Regions from separate parts of the Micromonospora sp. RTBAU3-60 genome, predicted to be linked through region 2. Evidence: riboswitches for the same ligand, from Rfam matches in the RefSeq annotation. Region 2 holds a riboswitch; the other holds the start of a gene.
The links. Region 2 has a riboswitch for thiamine pyrophosphate ahead of thiE (thiamine phosphate synthase). Riboswitches for the same ligand answer to the same signal wherever they lie in the genome.

Region 1 (3,930 bases), on a different contig from region 2:
CCGTCGGCGCGCAGCGACTCGGCGATCAGGTCGGCGGCCCGGGCCACCCCCTCCCGCTGACCGGCGGCCACCCGGCCGATCGTCTCGGTCACCACCGCCAGGTACGCCTCGGCGCTCACCGTCATGCTTCCTCCGTCCGTCGGTTCCGGGCCAGCCAGTCCACCGCGAAGTCGACCGCCACCCGCTGCCTCATCAACCGGCCCGTCCCGTCGCCGACCGGCCCGAGCCCCACCGCACCGGTGGCCTCCAGGTCGGCGCCGAGCCGGGCGAAGTCCCCCTCATCGAGGACGATGTCCTCCCACCACACCCACTCGCGGCCACCGTCGCCGGTCAGCACGGCCCCGCCGCAGCGCTGCCGGGGCGGCGCCGGCTGCCGGTACTCGGCCAGGTGCAGCGACGTGTTGCTGTCGTGGCCCACACCGAGCAGCAGGACGTCGCCGTCCAGGTCGTAGAGGCGGGCCAGCGGGGAGCGCTCGCCCAGCATGCCGGCCAGCGCGTGGCCCGCGACGATCAGGTCGGCGGCCGGCCCGAGCGCGGCGAACGAGACGTACGGGTGGTCGCTGCGCCGGGCGCCCGGCCAGGTGCGGACCAGCTCGGCGAGGGCACCCATGAACCGGCTCGGCGTCACCGCCGGATCGAAGCCGGGCAGCTCGGCCCGGATGACCGGCCACCAGTCCTCGGGCACCGGCGGGTTCGACCAGCCCGCGGGGTCGCTGTTGTCCGGCGTGTGGGTGGGCACCACGACCGTCCCGTCCGGACCGAGCACGTCGCGCAGGGCGAGCAGCACCGCCTCGGGCCCGCCGCAGAGGAAACCCAGCGGGCCCAGCGCCGCGTGCACCAGCACGGTCCCGCCGGGGCGTACGCCGAGGGCGCGGAACTGGGCGGCGAGCGACGCGCGGGTATGCGGCCGGGCCGGTGCGGCGCCGGCGATCATCGGCCCACCCGGGCGAGGATCGCCGCGGCCAGCGGGGCGGGCGCCTCGTCCGGGATCCAGTGCGTCACGCCGGGCAACTCGACGAACCGGTAGTCGCCGGTCACGTGCGCGGCGCAGGACTCGGCCGCCGTCCGGCCGATCGCTATGTCCCGGTCGCTCCACACGAAGGTGGTCGGCACGTCCACCGGCCCGACGGCCTTCAGGTCCGCCCCGGTCATAGCCCGGTACCAGTTCAACGCGGCGGTCAACGCGGCCGGCTCGCGCATCGGGTCGGCGTAGCGGGCCACCCGCGCGCGGTCGCCCACCCCGCCGAGCATCCGGCGCAGCGCGGTGGCGTCGAGCGCGAGCAGCACCCGCTCCGCCTTGCCCGGCTTGCGGAACAGCGCGATGTACGCGGAGCGGGCCTTCTGCCGCGGGTCGGTGGCGAGCGCGTGGGCCATCGCCGCCGGATGCGGCACCGACACCGCGGTCAGGGTGCGGACCCGCTCCGGGTGCACCGCCGCCAGACCCCAGGCCACGATCGCCCCCCAGTCGTGCCCGACCACGTGCGCGGCCTTGACGCCGAGCGCGTCGAGCACGCCGGCCGCGTCCGCCACCAGCTCCGGGATCCGGTACGCCTCGACCGCCGCCGGCCGGGCACCCGGCGAGTAGCCGCGCTGGTCTAGCGCGTACGTGCGCAGCCCGGCGGCGTGCAGCGCGGGCACCACCCCGTCCCACTCGCCGCCGTGCTGCGGGAAGCCGTGCAGCAGCAGGACCGGGACGCCGTCCTCGGGACCGCCGGTGCGTACCTCGAACGTCAGACCTCGCGCGTCGACCCGCATGATCGGCAGCGTACCCAGCGGGCCGGCGCCGCCCGCCCTGCTGGGCCGGCGGTGGGGGCCGGTGCTAGCGTCTGCCGGAGACAACTTCACATCCGACAGGGGAGCGCACAGCGCTGAGAGTGCGGGCCGGTGCCCGCAGACCCTCGAACCTGATCTGGGTAATGCCAGCGCAGGGAGTTCGGTCAACCTCCAGCCGCGCCGTCGTCCGGGCATCCGGACGCGGCGTGCGTCTTCTCCTGGTTCACCCTCGACGAACTGGGAGCAGCCATGAACCACACCACCAACCGGTGGCGGACCATCGACATCGTCATCGCCTCCGTGATCGCGGTCGCCTTCGGCGTGATCTTCTGGGCCTGGGGCCTGGTCTGGAGCGCCACCGACGCCGCCTTCGCCTTCTTCCCGCCGGCGCAGACCCTCATCTACGGCGTCTGGCTGGTGCCGGCCGTCCTCGGCGGCCTGGTCATCCGCAAGCCGGGCGCCTCGCTGTACTGCGAACTGGTGGCGGCGATCGTCTCCGCGCTGCTGGGCAGCCAGTGGGGCGGCATCGTCATCGTGCAGGGCCTGATGCAGGGCGTCGGCGCCGAGCTGGCCTTCGCCGCCCTGCGGTACCGCTCGTACCGGCTGCCGGCCGCGCTGCTGGCCGGCGCGCTGACCGGCCTGACCGCGGCGATCTTCGACTTCGTCTACTGGAACAAGACCTACGAGCTGGTCAGCTACCGGATCCCGTACGCGCTGCTGACGATCGTGAGCGCCACCGTGATCGCCGGCGCCGGCGGCTGGTTCCTCACCCGCGCGCTGGCCAACACCGGCGTCCTCGACCGCTTCCCCGCCGGCCGCGAACGCGCCGCCGTCTGACCGCCGGGACCAGCGGGTTGATCATGAGGTTGGCGGCGATGTGGATCTCTGAAACTGCCGCCAACCTCATGATCGACAGTGCGGGGTGGGCCGGGAAGGGGGTGCGGGTGTGAGCGCGGTGGTGTTGCGGGGGTTCGGGTGGCGGCACGCGGGGCGGAAGGGGTGGGCCGTCCGGGGGGTGGACCTGCGCGTCGAGGCCGGGGAGCGGGTGCTGCTGCTGGGGGCGTCCGGCGCGGGCAAGAGCACGCTGCTGGCGGCGCTCGCCGGGCTGCTGCCCGAGGACAGCGGCGAGCAGGAGGGCACCATCGAGATCGACGGGCTGGACCCGCGCAAGGCCCGGGAACGGGTCGGCGTCGTCTTCCAGGACCCGGAGACCCAGTTGGTGATGGCCCGCTGCGGCGACGACGTCGCGTTCGGGCTGGAGAACCGGGGCGTACCCGCCGAGGAGATCTGGCCCCGGGTCGACGAGGCGCTGCGCCGGGTCGGCTTCCCGTACCACCGGGACCGGCCCACCGCCGCGCTGTCCGGCGGTGAGCAGCAGCGCCTCGCCCTCGCCGGAGCGCTCGCCCCGCGGCCCGGGCTGCTGCTGCTCGACGAACCCACCGCCAACCTCGACCCGGCCGGCGCCGCGCTGATCCGGCGGGCCGTCGCGGACGCGCTCGACGCCGACACCACGCTGATCCTGGTGGAGCACCGGGTCGCCGAGGCGCTCCCGCTGGTCGACCGGGTGGTCGTGCTGGAGGCCGGCGGCGGGGTGCGGGCCGACGGGCCGCCCGATGCGGTGTTCGCCGCGCACGGCGACGCGCTCGCCGCCGCCGGGGTCTGGGTGCCAGGTCGCACCGTGCCGCCCCGGCCCGCCACCGCGCCGCCCGGCGACCGGTTGCTCACCGCCGACCGGCTCGGCCTGCCGCCCCGGCTAGCCGCCGTCGACCTCGAGGTACGCGCCGGCGAGGCGCTCGCCGTCCTCGGCCCGAACGGCGCCGGCAAGTCCACCCTGGCCCTGCTTCTCGGCGGCCTGCTCCGCCCCGGCGCCGGTACGACCACCGCCACGGCCGCCCTGGCGGGGCGGGACGCCCGCACTCCCCCGCACCGCTGGCGCGCGCCCCTGCTGGCCCGGCGGATCGGCTCGGTCTTCCAGGACCCGGAACACCAGTTCGTCACCGGCAGCGTCTACGACGAGTTGGCGCTCGGCCCGCGCCGGACCGGCCAGCCCGAGGCGGCGGTACGGGCCACCGTGGACGGGCTGCTGGACCGGCTGCGGCTGACCCGGCTGGCCGGCGCCAACCCGTACACCCTCTCGGGTGGGGAGGCGCGGCGGCT
Region 2 (3,930 bases):
CGAGGTGCAGCTCACCGCGCCGGGCGGCTGGGGGCCGTGGGTCGACGGCGGTGGCTGGCTGCGCGTCGGCGGGGTGGCCGTGGACTGGATCTACCGCGACCTCGACCGGGTGCACGACGTCTGGGCGGACTGCCGGGCCGGCCGCTACACGGTGGGCGTGCAGGCCGGGCACCCGCTCGGCTTCTACTCGCACGCGTACGCAGGCGAGGTGGCGTTGGGCCGGGTGCTCGGCGACCCGACCGGGGAGCTGACCGCGCTGCGGTCGGAGACGCAGGCGTACCCGCCCGCGCTGGGGAAGGCCCTGGTGGCCGGCGGGTGGGAGGCGGGTTTCCTGTTCGACGGGGCGGCCAAGGGTGCCGCCGCCGGGGACAGTGCGTACGTGGCGGGCTGCCTGTTCCGGGCGGTCGGGGTGCTAGTCCAGGCGCTGCACGGCCGGGCCGGGCGGTGGCTGATCAACGAGAAGGGCATGATCGCCTCGGCCGGCCGGCTGCCCGATGCGCCGCCCGACTTCGTGTCCCGGGCGTACGGGCTGCTCGCTGAGGTCGGTCGTACCCCGGAGGAGCTGGCACGGACCCTGGCGGCCGCGCGGCGGCTGGTCGCCGACGTGCTCGGCTGAGCGGGCCGGGCGGCGGCGGACCGATGCCGGTGTGTCGGGACCGGTGGCAGGAGGATGCCGCGCCGCTACGGACTTGATGGCATGAACGACTCACCCGGATGCTGGTCCGCGCCTGGGCATAGGGTGGATCTCGTGAGTGAGATGACGTACCGCCGGCTGGGCGACTCCGGGCTCGTGGTGTCCGTGGTCGGCGTCGGCTGCAACAACTTCGGCCGCAAGCTCGACCTCGACGGCACCCGGGCGGTGGTCGAGGCCGCGCTCGACGCCGGGATCAACTTCTTCGACACCGCCGACATCTACGGCGAACCGCAGGGCGGCTCCGAGGAACTGCTCGGGCAGGCGCTCAAGGGCCACCGCGACGACGTGGTGGTCGCCACCAAGTTCGGCATGGACATGCACGGCCTGAACGGACCGGACTTCGGTGCCCGGGGCGCCCGCCGCTACATCGCGCGCGCCGTCGAGGCGTCGCTGCGCCGGCTCGGCACCGACCACATCGACCTGTACCAGATGCACGAACCCGACCCGGACACCCCGATCGACGAGACACTCGCGGCGCTGGACGACCTGGTCCGCGCCGGCAAGGTCCGCTACCTCGGCAACTCGAACTTCGCCGGCTGGCAGATCGCCGACGCCGACTGGACCGCGTCGTCCCAGGGCCGCACCCGCTTCATCTCCGCGCAGAACCACTACAGCCTGCTGGAACGCTCCGTCGAGGCTGAGGTCATCCCGGCGTGTGAGCGGTTCGGCTTGGGCATGCTGCCGTTCTTCCCGCTGGCCAACGGCCTGCTCACCGGCAAGTACCACCGGGGCGAGACCCCACCCGCCGGCAGCCGGCTCTCCGGCGGCGGCCGGTACGCCGAGCGGCTGGCCGCGGCGGACTGGGACACCATCGAGGCGATCGAGGCGTACGCCGCGGAGCGCGGGATCTCGATGCTCCAGGTGGCCATCGGCGGGCTCGCCGCCCGCCCCGCGGTGACCTCGGTGATCGCCGGCGCGACCACGCCCGAGCAGGTACGCGCCAACGCCGAGGCGGGAAGCTGGCAGCCCACCGACGAGGACCTGGCCGCCCTCGGCGCCATCCTCTGACCCACTCACTCGCTGTCCCGGCGCCGCATCGACGGTGCCGGGACAGCGGTGCTGCTTGGGGCCAGGCCGCCGGTGCCGCCCTAATCAGCTAGTGCCGTAGGCAACGGTACGGTCACGCAGTTCCGTATTCGGTCCTACAGAACACAGGGGTTCCGTTCGCGCCGTCCCGCAGGCATGCGGTCAGGGAGATCGAGGTGCCCTCGGGGATCTCGATGTCATACGGGTAGAGCACACAGCCGTTGTTCGCCCCGTCCGCGTCCTGCACCTCTCGGTAGTGCGAGTACCCGCCAGAGGTCCACCGCAAGATGGCCACCGCCCGCTTGCCGTCGGACTGGATGTCGCAGGCGTTGAAATACTCGCCGACGTCATTGAAGTGGGCCTTGCCGCCCGGGTTGTCGTCAGTGGTGTAAACGGGGCCGACGTACGTACCGGCAAGGGCCGGCGATGCGCTGAACGCGATGGTCGCTCCTCCGACCGCCAGGGCCGCCGCGACCTGAACCGCACGCTTCGTCACTGTTCTTGGCACAGACTCTGTCCTTCGCGAGACCGAGAACTTTGAGTTCCGAATATTTTTTTACAGTCCCGGGGGCTGCTGATGTTCCCGCTTGAGGGGGAATCGCCTCCCCTGACGTGGGGAGGGATGTCCTGCGCATTCGGACAGCGTGTCGTGAGTGGACGATCACCTGTTGTTCCTGTCGTTCAGCCGGGACGGCTGGTGGGAAGTGTCACCCGCCCTTGGCGGATCCGGGCGGACGTCGTACGGTAGGCCGCAAGTGACCCACGGGAGCCCGGTGCACCGGGCTGAGAGGGGGGCTGCAGCCCCCGACCGTTGAACCTGATCCGGGTAATGCCGGCGCAGGGAGGAGTGTTGCCGTGTCGTCCCTGGGACGTCTGCATCTCATCACCGACACCCGGCCGGGGCGGGACCCGCTCGCCGTGCTGCGCGCCGCTCTGCCGGTCGCCCGCGCCGAACTGGTCGTCCAGGTCCGGGTGACGGACGACGCCACCGACCGGGAGGCGTACGATCTGGCCCGCCGGGTGGTCGCGCTGTGCCGGCCGTACGGCGCGACCTGTCTGGTCAACGACCGGCTGCACGTGGCGCTCGCGGTGGGCGCGGCCGGCGGTCACGTCGGCGCGGACGACCTGCCCGTGGCAGCCGCCCGCCAGGTGCTCGGCTCGGCCGCCGTGCTCGGCGCCACCGCGCGGGAACCGGGGACCGCCGCGGCGGCCGTCGCCGCCGGGGCCAGCTACCTGGGCCTGGGCCCCTGCCACGCCACCACCACTAAGGCCGGGCTGCCCGACCCGATCGGCCCCGCCGGCGTACGCGCGGTCGCCGAGGCAGTGGACGTGCCGGTGATCGCCATCGGCGGGGTGACCGCCGCGAGCGCGCCGACGCTGCGCGCCGCCGGGGCGTACGGGGTGGCGGTGGTCGGGGCGCTGTCGGGGGCGGCCGATCCCGCTCGGGCGACGGCCGAGCTGCTCGGGGCGCTGGCGTGTTGAGCAGGGGATCCTCCGCTACCGGCGGCGTCAACCGGGGACCCTCGCTTGTGGACGTCGCCGTCGTGGGGGCGGGACCGGTCGGGCTGTCGATCGCGTGGCGGTGCGCGCAGCGCGGGCTGCGGGTGGTCGTCCACGATCCGGCACCGGGCTCCGGGGCCTCGCACGTGGCGGCCGGGATGCTGTCGCCGGTGGCCGAGGCGTACTTCGGGGAGCACGAGCTGACCGCGCTGCTCGCCGACTCCGCCGCCCGCTGGCCGGCCTTCGCCGCCGAGCTCGCCGAGGCCGCCGGCGCCGACGTCGGGTACCGCACCGACGGTACGCTGGTGGTCGGGCTGACCGCCGACGACCTGGCCGAGGCGCGCCGGCTCTGGGCGTACCAGCAGGGGCTGGGCCTGCCGATCACGCAACTGCGCCCCTCGGCGCTGCGGGACCGGGAGCCGGCGCTGGCCCCCCGGGTGCGCGGCGGCGCGGTCGCGCCCGGCGACCATCAGGTCGACCCGCGCCGGCTGGTGCCCGCGCTGTGGGCGGCAGCCGAACGGGCCGGCGCCGCGCTGCACCCCGCCCCGGTCGCCCGACTCTCCGACGTGGACGCCCGGGTCACCGTGGTCGCCGCCGGCTGCGGCGCGGCTGCGCTCACCGGGCTGCCGGTGCGGCCGGTGAAGGGGCAGGTGCTCCGGCTCCGCGCGCCCGGCCGCGGCGCGCCGGGCTTCCGGCACGTGATCCGGGGG

Region 1: another riboswitch for thiamine pyrophosphate. It lies ahead of ACY34I_RS25140 (ECF transporter S component); the one in region 2 lies ahead of thiE (thiamine phosphate synthase).

The regions. Positions count from the first base shown of each region.
Region 1 is NZ_JBUEGB010000029.1:65,471-69,400, reverse strand. It holds gene ACY34I_RS25155 (sugar isomerase domain-containing protein) at 1-125, opposite strand, end outside; gene ACY34I_RS25150 (AAC(3) family N-acetyltransferase) at 122-934, opposite strand; gene ACY34I_RS25145 (alpha/beta fold hydrolase) at 931-1,755, opposite strand; TPP riboswitch at 1,843-1,949, shown strand; gene ACY34I_RS25140 (ECF transporter S component) at 2,023-2,610, shown strand; gene ACY34I_RS25135 (ABC transporter ATP-binding protein) at 2,720-3,930, shown strand, end outside.
Region 2 is NZ_JBUEGB010000006.1:62,949-66,878, reverse strand. It holds gene ACY34I_RS08145 (nucleotidyltransferase domain-containing protein) at 1-616, shown strand, start outside; gene ACY34I_RS08140 (aldo/keto reductase) at 740-1,702, shown strand; gene ACY34I_RS08135 (hypothetical protein) at 1,815-2,216, opposite strand; TPP riboswitch at 2,473-2,581, shown strand; gene thiE (thiamine phosphate synthase) at 2,576-3,202, shown strand; gene thiO (glycine oxidase ThiO) at 3,196-3,930, shown strand, end outside.